Regions from separate parts of the Erwinia sorbitola genome, predicted to be linked through region 1. Evidence: riboswitches for the same ligand, from Rfam matches in the RefSeq annotation. Region 1 holds a riboswitch; the other holds the start of a gene.
What was found. Region 1 has a riboswitch for thiamine pyrophosphate ahead of tenA (thiaminase II). Riboswitches for the same ligand answer to the same signal wherever they lie in the genome.
Positions count from the first base shown of each region.

Region 2: linked by a shared signal. The riboswitch ahead of GN242_RS21480 (FAD-dependent oxidoreductase) and the one ahead of tenA (thiaminase II) in region 1 are both predicted to bind thiamine pyrophosphate.

Region 1 covers NZ_CP046509.1:2,713,440-2,721,589, forward strand. The annotation lists gene GN242_RS12145 (CHAT domain-containing protein) at 1-3,580, opposite strand, end outside; TPP riboswitch at 3,714-3,816, shown strand; gene tenA (thiaminase II) at 3,870-4,571, shown strand; gene GN242_RS12155 (ABC transporter ATP-binding protein) at 4,571-5,314, shown strand; gene GN242_RS12160 (ABC transporter permease) at 5,311-6,060, shown strand; gene GN242_RS12165 (ABC transporter substrate-binding protein) at 6,095-7,030, shown strand; gene GN242_RS12170 (ABC transporter substrate-binding protein) at 7,314-8,150, shown strand, end outside.
Region 2 covers NZ_CP046510.1:23,852-32,001, reverse strand. The annotation lists gene GN242_RS21495 (HesA/MoeB/ThiF family protein) at 68-1,033, opposite strand; gene GN242_RS21490 (thiazole synthase) at 1,037-1,807, opposite strand; gene thiS (sulfur carrier protein ThiS) at 1,811-2,008, opposite strand; gene GN242_RS21480 (FAD-dependent oxidoreductase) at 2,005-2,937, opposite strand; TPP riboswitch at 3,094-3,215, opposite strand; gene GN242_RS21475 (choline transporter) at 3,544-5,583, shown strand; gene GN242_RS21470 (DMT family transporter) at 5,714-6,574, opposite strand; gene GN242_RS21465 (aminotransferase-like domain-containing protein) at 6,714-8,099, shown strand.

The DNA of each region.
Region 1 (8,150 bases):
CAAAACGCCCTGAGCTGCATACAAACAGGATCACCACCCCACACTGACGTAAACGGGATGAAAATGTGCTGAAATCAATCCGCAGATCGCCTTCATCGCTGATACTTCTGAACACATGTTCTGCATCCGTTACGCCGCCGTGAGCGCCAATAATCACCAGCTCTGAATTTTCAAATCCTACCGGCAGTGCACTGTCGCCATTATGAGCCACATTCCATTTATCAAAAACGCCCCCTTCCTGTGAAAATTCATCAGCCATGGCTTTTAACGTCTGCCCCGCCAGATCGGCAGTCGATATCCAGCTGACCAGATTGCCGTTAGTTTTCACCGGCGTGCGGCGGGTCTGTTCCAGCCATGCCAGCGACGGTGCGCAGGAGATGGCGGCCTGGGTTCCGGCCAGCCCCGACGGAAGGGGTATCAGATTAGGCACCAGCGACTGAAGCTGGACATCTAAAATAAGCACGCTTTTTTCGTGGAAATCAAAATCGAAGCGGATAAATTCCGTGCTATCAAAAAAGAGATTGGGGGTGGTCTCCGCATCATAGAAACCATATTGATATGGGAATTCCTTTTTCCATTGATTGAACGCGGCAAAATCAAAATGCCACAGGGAGGAGTCTATTTCCTGCCCGTCCATACCGGGTAACCAGCACAGCAGCGTCCCGTGTTTATGATCATCAAGAACCAGCAGATAGACGGCTACCTTATTTTCCAGCGCACAGGCTGCGGCATAGTCTGCGGGGGCATCAATGCGCTCATAGCGGGGGTAAGGGTTACTGTAGAGATACTCGCTGTGCAGCGAATAGGAGCTATCCGTTAACAGCTCTGCGGCAAAAGCACGATCCTGTAATGGCATATCAGGGTTACGGCGCAGTAATAAAGCAGCGTAAATGTGCAGCGAGTTGTCATCCCAGGCCCTGTCTCCGGCACTGCGTGATGATGATGAGATCAAATTATAGAGGGCAAAAAGGTTGTTAATATTACTTTCGCGATAAAAGGCAGTGAAGGCATTTAACAGCTTATCCGGAATATTCATCGCATCGCTGATGGATATCATCTGTTCCAGCACCGCCTTAAAATCATCATCTGCTGTATAATTGTTGACGGCTAACACATCAGCAATTTGCAGTGACAGGGTGAGTATCGGTGAGAGATTATCCGCATGCACGACCTCTTCTGAAGCAATACCTGTTGCCAGGCTGACCACTTTTTCAGCGATTTCACTATCAAAAACATCATCGCTACACAGCTGATTAAAACAGAGTGTAAGATCCATAAAATCATAGATTTTTTTATTTTTGATATACAAATTATTATTGAATTCTTGCAGGATGCGACGCGAAAAAGTGACAGCGTCACGTGCGAAGTTTACCGCCTTAGTATCGCGAAAAATTCTTACAGCAAGATTAGAATAGGTGAAAAATTCATCAATGGTCATCTCGCTTCCTGACATGGCACAGTTGAGATAGACCATTGCCGGGTGATTGTTGCCCTGACGTTGATAAATCTCTGCTGCGGCCAGCCATGCATGACGCTGACGCTGAGGGTCATCGCCCGCCAGTTGAAGTGCCTGCTCGGCCAAATCACGCGCCGCCTGAGCATATCCCTGGAGCGACAGCACCGCCCCAACATTTTTAATAATATCCAGATCCTGATAGCAAGGAGCAGCTAAACTGGCAGCGCTGTTGGCAATGGAGATCAGGGCATTAATATTATTTATTTCCCTCTCATTTTGCAGATCGCCGGCCATTTTAAGCATCAGGATATGAAGCCCTTGCAGGAACGCCCGCAGTTCAGCGCGGTCACCGGTCAAAATATCCGCAGGAACCAGGTGTTTTCCTGCTAAAACAACTCCAATGCGGTCATAATAATTCAGCGCATCTTCCACTTTGCTCATCACGGTCTCAAGAGGCATGGTTACCGATGCTTGCGGCTCCGCGTGACTCAGGTTTAATTCCCTGCCAGAAAATTGATTGCGGGTGATCAAAATAAGCAAAAAATGTCCAAAAGAGTGCGACACATCCCAGCTGAATCTGTCGATAAAACGTTCCCGCAGATAAGGGTTGACTGAGAGATGCGACAGTTTATCAATACTTTTTTTCGTAAAACTGATTATCGCCTCACTGACAATATCAGCCTGTTTTTTATCCTCATCGGTATTGGATTTTTTCCGATTAAAAAACCATTTCTTCAGAATACGATCGCTATTGTTGATAAAGGTCTCATCATCCAGCACCGGCTCATAGAATAGTGAAACGGCAATCGCAGTCAGGTAATCCTGATGTTTTACCGCCCACGTCGAGGCAATGTGATTAAGAAAATGGACAGTATCGGGATCATTGATATCTTGTGTCTGAAGGAATGCCACAATATCGCCATCGCCTTGCTTAAGCCATGTTATAAACTGAAGTAATAGCTGATGTTTCTTCTGACTGAGTTCATCATCACGCAGGGAAAAAAGTTCGGCGGCGCGCTGGTAGTTCTCCTCTCTTAGTGCAGAGTTGATATCTCTGTAATTCAGCACCAGAGATCCGGGATAGCTCTTCTCCAGTTTTTTGATCAGTTCAGCTGAGATATCGCTGCACCCCGCCAGCCCGGCAAGCTGTACTCCCTTTTCAATCTCATCCTGATCTGCCAGTTCCTCTGCAATTTTCTTCAGAATTTTTCTCGCCGCAGGATAACTTTCCGCCCCTACACAGACATCCACCATATTCAAACCAGAGTGCGTCGAGAAATCGCTGTCGATGTCCAGATTTTTGAGCATTTCATGCAAATGGAAGGCGTACATTTTATTATTGTTATTATTAAACTCATTGAAGATTTGAATAAATACAAATTTTGGATCTTTAATTTCCTTGCATCTTTCAATAGCCTCTTTTGCGCTGTTGATGTGGTTATCTTTAAGGAAATCCTGCGCCTCATTAATAGCATCAAACATCTTCTGATGACGTTCACCGCCAGCATAGAAGTCAAAAATAGAAAGCCTTTTTATATCATTAACAAAGGTATTGAAATCATCAGATGCGACAACAGGAGCGAGCCTACTATGGCAGGCAACATAACCTTTTTTGGTGAACTTATCATCGCCGGTTTTGAGGACATTCAGCAAATCGACGATCTGCTGCTTATCCTGCGGAAATCCGGGCTGATTAAATCTTTTTTCAAAAAATGTTTCACTGCCTGAAAACTTCTCTGCATCAAAGATAATACAGGCGCTCTTATCCGGCTGCTGATTAATACGGACAATCAGCTCTTGAATGTCTGCGGAGATCTTTTCTAACAGAATAAACTCTGCCAGACCATGATTTCTCAGGCTAAGATTAATATTTTCAACAAAAGGGTGTAGCGAGTTAACGACATCATCGTCGACGCAGTAAAAATAGAGTTTGCTATACAGCCTTTCACCACTTTCGCTAAACGCAATATAGTAAAGTTTATGGGTTATATGGAGTAAATAATCACGAAAATGAAAATCATGAATAAAATGTAAATCCAGGTCGCTATAGCCAGGAGGATTGATATCAAAATATGATCCAAAACAGCTATTAAAAATATCACTGAGCTCTTTGCTTTGTTCCATGCCCGTAATCCTTTATAAATCTCATGAAAGATGCATAAGATAAATTTATCAGAACAGCCCGAAAAATGTCTATAAATCTGCGCGCTCCAGCGGTTGACAAGGATTGTAATCAAAAATCAAATATCGTATAACAGGCTCCTCCGAGGGGTGTCCTGTGATGGGCTGAGATGGCGTAAGCCGAACCCTTTGAACCTGATCTGGGTCATGCCAGCGAAGGGACGGGTTGGCAGTCACCTCTGCCTGTTCACACCTCCGCCTGCCCGGATCTCCACTTAACTGAGGGGATTCTGTGTCTTATCGTATTCAACCTGTAGATTTCAGCCACGGCCTGTACGGACGTTTACGCCAGCAGGCGGGAAATGACTGGCAGGACTACGTTGCACATCCGTTTATTCAGCAACTTGCCCTGGGCACGCTGCCTGAACGCGCTTTCCGCCGCTATCTGACTCAGGATTATCTGTTCCTGATCCACTTTGCCCGTGCTTACGCCCTGCTGGTAAGCAAGCTGCGCACGCTGCCGGAGATGCGTGCTGCCACCGCCTCGCTAAATGCCATTGTCGCCGAACTGCCGCTGCACCTGGCCTACTGCGAAAGCTGGGGCATGAGCGAAGCGCAGATGATGAGTGAAGCGGAAGCAGCGGAAACCATGAATTACACCCGCTATGTACTGGATATCGGCCACTCTGGCGATGCCCTCGATCTGCTGGTAGCGCTGCTGCCGTGCGTTGCAGGTTATGCGGAGATTGGCCTGCGCCTGCTGCACGACCCCGGGACGCTGCTGGAAGGCAGCCCTTATGCCTCCTGGATCCGTAACTACGGCGATGCTGACTACCTTAACGGCGTGCGTGCTGCCCTCGATCTGCTGGAAAGCGTTGCCCGCCAGCGCGGGGCGGAGAGTCGCTTTAGTGAACTGTCTGAGATTTTCGTCACTGCCACGCGTCTGGAATCCGCCTTCTGGCAGATGGGACTTAACGCGGCCACCCCGACGTGATGGCGATTCACTCCGTTACCCCGCCCGGTATTCAGGTGCGCGATCTGACGCTGTGCTTCGGCCAGCGTCAGATCTTCGGCCCCCTCAGCTTTGATATCCCGGCCGGGCGTTTTGTCTCCTTGCTGGGTGCCAGCGGTAGCGGTAAAACCAGCCTGCTGAAGATTATCGCCGGGCTGGCAGCACCTGCATCCGGCACGGTGTGCGGCAGTGACGGCCTGCCGCTGCCGGGCCGTATCGCCTATATGGGGCAAAAAGATCTGCTCTATCCGTGGCTGTCGATTATCGACAACATCACCCTTGGTGCGCGCCTGCGTCGGGAAAAAGCTGATGCCGGGTGGGCGACACATCTGCTGGAACGCGTCGGGCTGCAAGGTCACGCAGATGACCATCCGGCCGCACTTTCAGGAGGGATGCGACAGCGTGCGGCGATTGCCCGTACGCTGTATGAACGCCAGCCGATTGTGCTGATGGATGAGCCGTTCTCGGCGCTGGATACGCTGACGCGGGCGAAGATTCAGACGCTGGCCGCCGAGCTGCTGGCCGACCATACCGTACTGCTGATCACACATGACCCGATGGAAGCCTGTCGTCTGAGCCATCATCTGCTGGTGCTCTCAGGCGCTCCTGCCGCGATAGATGACACTCATACCATTGGCGGCCTGCCGCCCCGCGCCGCAGACGATGCCGAACTGCTGAAAAGCCAGGGCGAGCTGATGCAGCAGCTGCTAAGGGCCGCAGAATGAGCAGTAAGATCACAACCAGCGCCCGCGGGCTGATCATATTCATCGGGCTGCTATTGCTATGGTGGCTGGCGACGTTAAGCGATATTCCCGCCTTTCTGCTGCCTTCACCCGCCGCTGTTGCCCGCGCCCTGTGGAATGGCCGCGCTTTTCTCGCTTATCACAGTCTGATTACCGCCTCGGAGGTGCTGATCGGACTGGTGCTGGGGGTGATGCTTGGCTCGCTTCTGGCGGTCGGCATGATTATCTTCCCCCGCCTGCAACGCTGGCTGATGCCGCTGGTGCTGACCAGCCAGGCGATCCCGGTATTTGCCCTCGCGCCGCTGCTGGTGCTGTGGTTTGGCTTTGGTATCAGCGCCAAAGTGGCGATGGCAGTGCTGGTCATTTTCTTTCCGGTTACCTCATCTTTCTTTGACGGTATGAGGCGGGTAAATCAGGACTATCTCGATCTGGCCCGCACCATGGGCGCTTCGCGCTGGTCGCAGCTGCGGCATATTCGCCTGATGGCCGCCCTGCCCGCTTTTGGCTCCGGCCTGCGTATGGCCGCCGCCGTGGCACCGATTGGCGCAATTATTGGCGAATGGGTGGGATCCGCTGAGGGACTGGGCTACGTCATGCTGAATGCCAATGCGCGGATGCAGACCGACCAGTGTTTCGCCGCGCTGTTTATCCTGGTGCTGATGACCGTATTACTCTGGGCGACTGTCGATGCCCTGCTTCACCGCCTGATTAACTGGGCACCTGAATAAGCGTTAATGACATTAAAATAATAAGGAATAGAGTATGTTAAAGAAAACCTGCGCTGCACTACTGCTCTGCGGAACCTTTACCTCACCGGCCTTCGCCAGTGAAAAGCTGACGCTGGTACTCGACTGGTATATCAACCCGGATCACGCGCCAATAATGGTCGCCGATCAGATCGGTGCCTTTAAAGCCGAGGGGCTGGATGTGAAGATTATTCCGCCATCGGATCCTTCCCTGCCGCCGCGCCTGGTGGCGGCTAAACAGGCCGATCTGGCTATTACCTATCAACCACAGCTGCACTTCTTCGCGGATGAAGGCCTGCCGCTGGTTCGCGTTGGCACCCTGATCAATTCGCCGCTCAATACTGTGATAACGCTGGATAAAAGCATCACCTCCCCGGCGGGCCTCAAAGGCAAGAAAATTGGTTATTCCGTCAGCGGAATTGAGCAGGCCACGCTCAACACCATGCTCCAGCAGGAAAACATCAGCCTTAAAGATACCCATCTGATTAACGTCAATTTCCAGCTTTCCAGTGCGCTGCTGGCGGGTCAGGTTGATGCGGTAATTGGCGGCTACCGTAATATTGAAGCGCAGGAGCTGAAGCTCCAGGGAAAAGATCCGGTGGTGTTTAACGTGGAAGATTACGGAGTTCCCGCTTATGACGAGCTGGTGATTGTCGCTAATCGCGATAACGTTAATGCAATAAAAGTGAAGAAATTCCTCACTGCATTGAAGAAGGGCAATGATTATTTGCAGGCGCACCCTGATGCGAGCTGGCAGCTGTTCGCTAAAGCACACCCGGAGCTGAACACCGAACTGAACCATATTGCCTGGCAGAAAACCCTGCCGTTGTTCGCGAAAGATCCGGCACATCTCGATGTAAAACGTTACGAAGCCTACGAGCAGTTCTTATTTGATAATAAGCTGATTAAGAAAATGACTCCCGTAGCGCAATACGCGGTAGAACTACGCTGAAAATGGGGCCAACCATGGGTAAACCCCGACCACATGGCTAACACTTTAGCCCGGACGCGCTGACGTCCGGCTATTGCTGGCCTGTACGGGTAAACCGGTGAAAACATGAGTTCATCGGGTCACACTTTTGCTGCGGAATACCACGCCGTTTTACCCGCCTGTACTGAAAAATCCATTAATACTTTTGTGGTATACCGATAACTCCTGTTTAAGTTACGTTTAACGAAACGTGAACAAAAATGATAATAATTATCATCTATCGACTGGCAGGGATATTTGTACCATGACTATGCTTAAAACCTTACCCGCTCTGTTGTTGGCTGCCATGCCTTCACTGGCGCTAGCCACCACCTATCCGCTCACCGTGACCGATATGGACGGGCAAAAAGTGGTGATCAACCATGAACCCCAGCGGGTAATATTGCAGGACGGACGTGAAATCCTGAGTCTGGCATTGCTGGATCGCGATAACCCATTCCGCCGGGTGGTCTCCTGGAATAACCTGATGAAAAAACAGGATACTGGCAGCTGGAATATGCTGAAGAAACGCTGGCCCGAGGCGGAAAAAATTCTCGATATGGGCTTTTCCGATCAGGGAGAAGTGAATCTGGAAACGGTCATCGCTAAACATCCCGATTTGATGATTGCCCAACTGCGTGCCAAACCTGCCCTGAAGCAGACAGGCGTACTGACGCAACTCAGCGCGCTAAATATTCCGGTGCTGTTTGTCGATGATGAGCTGCACCCGGTACAAAATACGGCTGCCAGCGTGACCCTGCTGGGTAAAGTGCTGAACCAGGAAGCCAATGCCAAAGCGTATACCGACTTTTACACGCAGAAGCTGAACGCCGTGCAGGCGGCCGTCAAAGATGTCTCGCCTAAGCCTGTCGTGTTTGTTGAGCCTATTGCCGGCGTTGGCGGCGGCGGCGAATCATGCTGCTTCACTCACGGGCATAACGGCTGGGGGGCGCTGATTGAAGCTACCGGAGCGAAAAATATTGGATCCGATCTGCTGCCCGGGACCAGCGGCACCGTAGCGGTAGAGAAAGTTATCAGTCTGAACCCGGATTACTACGTGATGAGCGGCTCAAAGCGCGGCGGTAAAGGCAACGCGGTGATC
Region 2 (8,150 bases), on a different replicon from region 1:
TTGCGCACAAGATACTGAGCGTGATGGGCAGATGCAACGAGAAAACATCAGGCTGCCTGCCATCTCGTTAGCGGTTAGCCGCGATAATTGCCAGTTGAGTAAACCCGCGCTGCTCCAGCACCATCGCTGCCTTCGCCGCGCGGATGCCGCTGGCACAGACCAGCACGATGCGGCGGTCAGCAGGTGGCTGCCAGTCGTATATCTCTTCAGGCTGCACCCGATGGACGCGATCAGCGATGCTCTCAGGTGCCTCCTGCTGACTACGCAACTCTACAATGCAGTCATTACTGACCAGCAGATGGCGATCGATAAACGGTACTGAGGGCCGATCGGGTTCATCTGCGCCATCAAAACGGAACTGGCGGAAATGCCACCGGGTGAAATCGCAATTTATCAGGCAACCCAGCGGTGAGGGGGTGAAACCGAGCAGGATACTGAGTGCCATCTGGGCCTGTAAGGCGCCAAGCGTCGCCACCGCCGGACCCATCACCCCAGCGCTATTACAGTTAGCCGCACTGGCCGGCAGCTGTGGAAAAACAGCGCGATAGCCGGGAGCACTGCCGCAGAATCCGCCCACATAGCCCTGTCGTCCCAGTACGGAAGCGCTGACCAGCGGAATGCGGCGCGGCAGGCAGGCGTCGGAAAGCGAATAAGTCACGGCGAAATTGTCGGCAGCATCAATGGCGAGGTCAATGCCGTTGAGCGCCTCAGCCATCATGCTGGCACCCAGTGCCTGCGGTTGTGTATCGACCTTACAGTCCGGATTACGTGCATTCAGTGCCTGGCGGGCACAGTCAACTTTTAACTCCCCGGTATGCTCCATGCCATACAATGTCTGCCGGTGCAGGTTATGCTCCTCCACCCGATCTCCATCATATATCCGCAAATAACCTACCCCGGCACCGGCCAGCAGTGGCAGCAATGCCGATCCCAGCCCGCCCGCGCCAACTACCAGCACGCGGGCATTCAGCAGCACCCGCTGCCCGGCGTCGCCGATTTCCGGTAGCATTGATTGTCGTTGATAGCGGCTCACAGATTATGACTCCTGAAAGGGAAACTGGGCCATGCCAAAAATTGGCGTGGAGGCGCTCGCCATATCACGGCGTTCTACCAGGCCTGCATGACAGGCATCGTGACCAGCTCGGATTGCGGCAGAAAAAGCCCCGGCCATGCGCACCGGATCCTGCGCTTTCGCCACCGCGGTATTCAGCAGGATAGCGTCAAAGCCCATTTCCATTGCCTGTGCGGCCTGACTGGGGGCGCCGATACCGGCATCAATAATCAGCGGTATGCCTTTAAACCAGGCGCGCATTGAACGCAGCCCTTCGATATTTCTCAGCCCCTGGCCGGAGCCTATCGGTGCACCCCACGGCATCAGCAGTTCGCATCCAGCTTCAATCAGTTTCTCACCAAGGATCAGATCTTCTGTGGTGTAGGGAAACACCTGGAAACCGTCGGCGCAGAGAATGCGGGCCGCCTCCACCAGAGCGAAAGGATCGGGTTGCAATGTGTCAGCGTGGCCAATCACTTCAAGTTTTATCCAGCGGGTATTAAACAATTCACGTGCCATATGTGCGGTAGTCACCGCCTCTTTTACGCTATGGCAGCCAGCGGTATTGGGCAGTATCCGTCTGTTCAGGCCGGTGAGCAGCTCACGGAAGGCAGCGCCGTGGCGGCCCTCTCGCCGCAGACTGACGGTGATAATCTCGCTACCGGAAACCTCAATGGCCTGTTGCAAGATCTCCGGCGAAGGATATCCGGCGGTGCCGAGCAGAAAACGAGACTGCGGAATGAAATCGTAAAACATGTTTTATCCTCCCTGCATCGGTGAGAGCACTTCAAGTTCACAGCCAGCGGTCAGTGCCTGGCTCTCATAGCGTGCGCGCGGCACAAACTGGCCGTTGAGGGCGCTGGCTACGCAGCTGGCATCAATCTGCTGTTCGCGCAGGAGTTCCGCCAGTGTATGAGCGGTGGTATCAATCGGGAGGCCGTTAAGCTGAATTTTCATATCAGTTTTTCCTGCATCAGTTGCTGCATCAGTTTTTCCGCCATTACCGGAGCAAGGAGGAAGCCGTGGCGATACATACCGTTGAGAGACCAGACGCCGTTGTGACAGCGTATGGCGGGGATATTATTGCGGTAGGCCGGGCGTCGGCCGGTGCCACTTTCCACTATCCGCGCCTCTGCCAGAGCCGGATGGATAGCCCAGGCGGCGCTTAACAACTCCATCATGGCGCGTGCGCTAATCGGGCTGTCATCGTCGCTTTCCACCATGGTTGCGCCCAGCATCAGGTGTCCGGCTGCACGGGGTACCAGGTAACAGGGAAAACGGGGATGGAGGATGCGCACTGGCCGGGAGAGCTGAACCTCCTCACTGTGCAGGATCAGCATTTCGCCGCGAACCGCGCGCAGTTCTGGCTGGTCGGCGGCGGCGTGGATCCCCCGGCAGTCAATAATGGTGCCGCCGGGCTGACCCTGATGGAAGCAGACCCCGGCAAGTTGCAGCCCCTTACGCAGCTGTTGCAGCGCACTGCGCGGATCAAGGTGAGCTTCGCCGGCAAAGAACAGCCCACGGGAAAAACGTCCTTCCAGCGCCGGTTCCAGCGTGGCGGGATCTACCCACTGATGAGCGCGCGTCATACGCGAAAAACGGGTGAGTTCGGGGGTGTCACGGGCGGAGGCCACTACCAGGGTGCCGCGATGCTCCACACCGTTAATCCGTGCAGACCACCATGGTGCGGAGCGCTGGCCCAGCTCGATCACTTCTTCCGGGGCGCTCTCCCCTTCACACCATGGAGCCAGCATACCGCCAGCCCAGTGTGATGCCGCACAGTGCTGCTCTGCGGTGATCACCTCTACGGATTCACCGCGTTCAGCAAGTGATGTGGCAACACAAAGCCCGGCGACGCCGTCGCCCAGTACCGACCAGCGGCTCATGTTGGGTGGTTTCCGCAAGACAGAAAAAGTGGAGTTAATAATGTCACGTTAGCCTCTCAAAACATGCTGAGACCCGTGATACAGAGAAGGAAAAAGGCGGGAACTGCTGAAGCCGTGCCCCTTGCGGCAGGTATCCAGAAAGGCCGTACAGGTACGCCATCAGGATACGAGTCTTCCTACGCCAGTATCAACTGGGTCAGGTTCTAAGGGTCGCTAAACCGCGAATAATCGCTCATTAGCCTCTCAGTCTCTCTGGCGAGACTCCCCTGACGGGAACCAGTTTTATTTGACCTGCTGGCTGTCGTCAAGTGGTACAGGATGTTAACGGGGAAAAAGAAGGCAGAATGAGACGCAGAAGTTTTTTTAATTGAATGCTCAATCAATAAAAACTATCATTATTTGTGCTGTTTACACAAAATTTACTTTTGGAGGGTGATCTGGATCATAAACATTAAAGATTAATCAGTGATTTACACTTATACCCATCCTGATGGTTCTCCCAGTGTAATTAGCGGATATACGGCGGATTTTACCCAGTATGCGCTAATGCGCGCTTCGCAGAGCGGACTTCAGGTTTTTTCCTTGAGCATTTTTTGCGGAGAGATTATGCCGACAACTGAAATACCAGGAAAGCCTCAAAAAGATCGTATTAATCCCGTGGTTTTCTACACCTCAGCAGCGCTTATCCTGCTGTTTTCCCTGACCACCATTCTGTTCACAGATTTTTCCGATCGCTGGATCAATCTTACCCTCGACTGGGTTTCTAACACCTTCGGCTGGTATTATCTGCTGGCAGCCACGCTGTACATCGTCTTCGTACTTTTTATGGCCTGCTCACGTTTTGGCTCAATCAAACTTGGCCCCGAACAGTCGAAACCAGAGTTCAGCCTGATGAGTTGGGCGGCAATGCTGTTTGCAGCGGGTATCGGTATCGATCTGATGTTCTTCTCAGTAGCCGAACCTGTGACCCAGTATATGATGCCGCCGGAAGGCCAGGGGCAGACAATGGAAGCTGCACGTCAGGCGATGGTCTGGACGCTGTTCCACTACGGTCTGACCGGCTGGTCAATGTATGCCCTGATGGGCATCGCCCTCGGTTATTTCAGCTACCGTTACGGCCTGCCGCTCACCATCCGCTCGGCGCTCTACCCTATTTTCGGTAAACGTATTAACGGCCCAATCGGCCATACGGTGGATATCGCCGCAGTACTGGGTACCATCTTTGGGATTGCCACTACGCTGGGCATTGGTGTGGTGCAGCTTAACTACGGGCTGAAGGTGCTGTTTGATGTGCCGGAAGGGCTGACTGCCCAGGCCGGACTGATCGTGCTGTCGGTGATAATGGCCACTATTTCAGTCACCTCCGGGGTGAATAAAGGTATCCGGTTCCTGTCGGAGCTCAACGTGTTGCTGGCCTTTGGTCTGATCCTGTTTGTGCTGTTTGTCGGCGATACCAGCTTCCTGCTAAATGCGCTGGTGCTGAACGTCGGGGATTATATCAACCGCTTTATGGGCATGACGCTGAACAGCTTTGCCTTCGATCGCCCGACCGAGTGGATGAATAACTGGACGCTGTTCTTCTGGGCGTGGTGGGTAGCATGGTCACCGTTTGTCGGCCTGTTCCTGGCCCGTATCTCTCGTGGGCGTACTATCCGTCAGTTCGTGGTGGGCACCCTGACCATTCCGTTTATCTTCACCCTGCTGTGGCTGTCGATCTTCGGTAACAGCGCACTGTATGAGATCATTCACGGCAATATGGCGTTTGCACAGGAGACAATGGCGCATCCGGAGCGCGGTTTCTACAGCCTGCTGGCGCAGTATCCTGGCTTCACCTTCAGCGCATCTGTTGCCACCATTACCGGCCTGCTGTTTTATGTCACTTCAGCTGATTCCGGTTCGCTGGTGCTGGGTAACTTTACCTCACGTCTGGCTGACATTAATAACGATGCGCCAAACTGGCTGCGTATTTTCTGGTCGGTGACCATTGGTGTGCTGACGCTGGGGATGCTGATGGTTAATGGCGTGACGGCATTGCAGAAAACCACGGTGATAATGGGGCTGCCGTTCAGCTTTGTGATCTTCTTTGTGATGGCCGGGTTGTATAAATCCCTGCGCGTGGAAGATCACCGCCGTGCCAGTGCGACGGTGAATACGCCGCCGGTGCCGGTATCTCGTGAGGATCGTCTGAACTGGAAGCAGCGTATCTCCCGCGTGATGAACTATCCGGGCACAACTCACACCCGTAAAATGCTGGATGAAGTCTGTCGTCCTGCAATGGAAGAGGTTGGACGTGAGCTGGAACGTCGCGGTGCGAAGGTGCAGATCAATGAACTTCCTGCGGTGGAGGATGAGCGCCTGAACCATCTGGAATTGCTGGTGGATATGGCCGATGAACAGAGTTTCCTCTACCAGATCTGGCCGCAGCGTTACTCCGTTCCGGCATTTACCTATCGGGCACGCAGCGGTAAGTCTGACTATTTCCGCCTGGAGACTTTCCTGCTGGAAGGAACTCAGGGGAACGATCTGATGGACTATACGAAAGAGCAGATCATCAATGATATCCTTGACCAGTATGAGCGTCACCTGACTTTCCTGCATATTCACCGGGAAGCTCCGGGTAATTCCATGCCCTTCCCTGAGGCATAATGCCTGCAAAAACCAGACTTCGGTCTGGTTTTTTTGCAGCAACCGAAGTGACGCTCTTTATTCAGACTTGTTGTAGCACTCTCCTGACATTAGATGCCGTTATTTTCACATATCACCGCCATAATGCCTTTCAGGCGAAACGTTTTGCTCCAGCCACACAGAGAATAATTGCCGCTGCACATACCACCATGGCAGGGGCAATGGATTCATGAAGGAGCAGCGCACTGAGCAGCAGACCAAAAAAAGGCTGCAACAGCTGGAGCTGCCCAACTCCGGCAATACCACCCAGCGCCAGGCCGCGATACCAGAATATAAACCCGATCAGCATACTGAACAGGGAAACATAGCCGAGGCTGAACCAGGCAGCGGGGCTGATCCCATGCCAGGTCAGCGGTAAATTAAGCAGACCTGTTACTGCCATTGCTGGCAGCGACAGCAGCAGTGCCCAGCTGATCACCTGCCAGCCCCCGAGCCGCCGCGACAGGCCTGCGCCTTCAGCGTATCCCAGCCCGCACAGTAGAATAGCGGCAATCATCAGCAGATCGCCCCTTAAGGAACCGGCTTCCCCTGATGAAATGGCAAAGCCCGCAACAATAGCAGCACCGAGCAGCGAGAACAGCCAGAATGCCGGACGAGGTCGTTCACCACCGCGCAGTACACCAAAGATGGCGGTCGAAAGCGGCAGCAGGCCGATAAAAACCAGTGAATGGGCGGAGGTCATTTCACGCAGCGCCAGCGCCGTCAGCAGCGGGAAGCCCACGACCACACCGGCCGCAACAATAAGCAGTGACAGTACGTCGTTGTGTGCAGGGCGTTGCTGCCGAAGAGTAACCAGTAATCCCACGGCCAGCAGTGCGGCGATCACAGCACGGGCACTGGTGAGAAATAAAGGTGAAAAATCACTAATTGCCACCCGTGTGGCGGGGAGCGAACCGCTGAAAATAACCACTCCTGAAAGCCCGCTCCACCAACCTGCTGCTGCTCGTGCCATATGTCCTCTGCTGAAAAATAAAAAGTAATATCCTGCTGATAGTAGAGGCCAAAACCCAGGGTTCGAAGATACAATACAGTACAATTTTGCTGTTCTGTATGGCTGACACTACCCATACAGTTTTGCGCCTGGTGGAAAAATGACCCGGACAGAAAGACTGATCGATGACGTTCGCAGCCGGATTCTGTCCGGGGCGCTGGCACCCGGTGACCGGCTGGCTTCCGTACGGCGCTATGCCGCACTGATGATGGTGTCGCCCTCTACGGTAGTGGAAGCCTATGAGCGACTGGCCGCTGAAGGCGTGATCCGTGCACGGCGGGGATCGGGTTTTTATGTATCCGGTATTTCACTGGCAGCTCGCAGCCTCACGGATAACACCACCCCGCTGCTGCGGGATGTCGATCCTTTCTGGGTCTCAAGGCAGTCACTCGATGCGGGGAAGGAGGAGCTGACCCCAGGCTGCGGCTGGCTGCCTGCTGACTGGATGCCGAATGAGGCGCTACGCAAAGGTCTGCGCCAGCTGACGCGCCTGCCCGACACCTTACTGACGGATTACGGCAGTACGCATGGCTCAACCACGCTGCGGCGTCTTCTGCTGGCGCGTTTTGCGCAAGAGGGGCTGTCAGCGTCGATGGAGCAACTGATGCTGACGGGGTCGGGCAGCCAGGCGCTGGATTTACTCTGTCGTTTTCTGCTGCGTCCCGGTGACAGTGTGGTAGTGGACGATCCCTGTTATTTCAATTTCCAGGCGCTGCTGCGTACGCATCAGGTAAATATTGTTGGCGTGCCCTACACATCGACAGGTCCGGATATCGCCGTGTTTGAACAGGTGCTCGCCACCGTTCGCCCGCGTCTTTATATCACCAACTCAGCCCTGCACAATCCTACCGGCGCGTGCCTTTCTGCACAAACGGCCTATCGGGTGTTGAGTGCCGCAGCTGCGCACGAGACCCTGATTATTGAGGATGATATTTTTGCTGATTTCGAGCCCGATCCTTCACCACGCCTGGCGATCCCGGACGGCCTCGACCGTGTGATCAGAATGGGGAGTTTTTCGAAAACACTCTCTGCATCCGTGCGCTGTGGCTATATCGCCTGCCGTGCAGAGTGGATTGAAGGGTTGGCCGACCTGCAAATTGCCACTAATTTTGGCGGTCCCAGCCCGCTGTCCAGCGAGCTGATCGCCAACGTACTGGGCGGTGGCAGCTACCGTAAGCATCTGAATGAGGTGACAACCCGGCTGGATCGTGCGCGAAAAGAGGCGATTGAACATCTGGATGCGCTGGGTATTACTCCGTGGATGGTGCCGCGGGGTGGATTCTATCTATGGTGCCGCCTGCCAGAGGGGATTGATTCAACGGCGATTGCACGGCGCTGCCGACAAGATGGCGTGGTGCTCGCACCAGGCAACGTCTTCAGCGTTACTCAGTCAGCGGCCGAGTTTCTGCGTTTTAATGTGGCCCATTTAAATACCAGGGTTTTCAGTGTCCTGAAGCGGGCGATAGCAGAACATCAAAATAAGTGAATATTAATAACCCTCACGCTTCTGAGCTATCAGGGGGCCGCTTGGAAAACG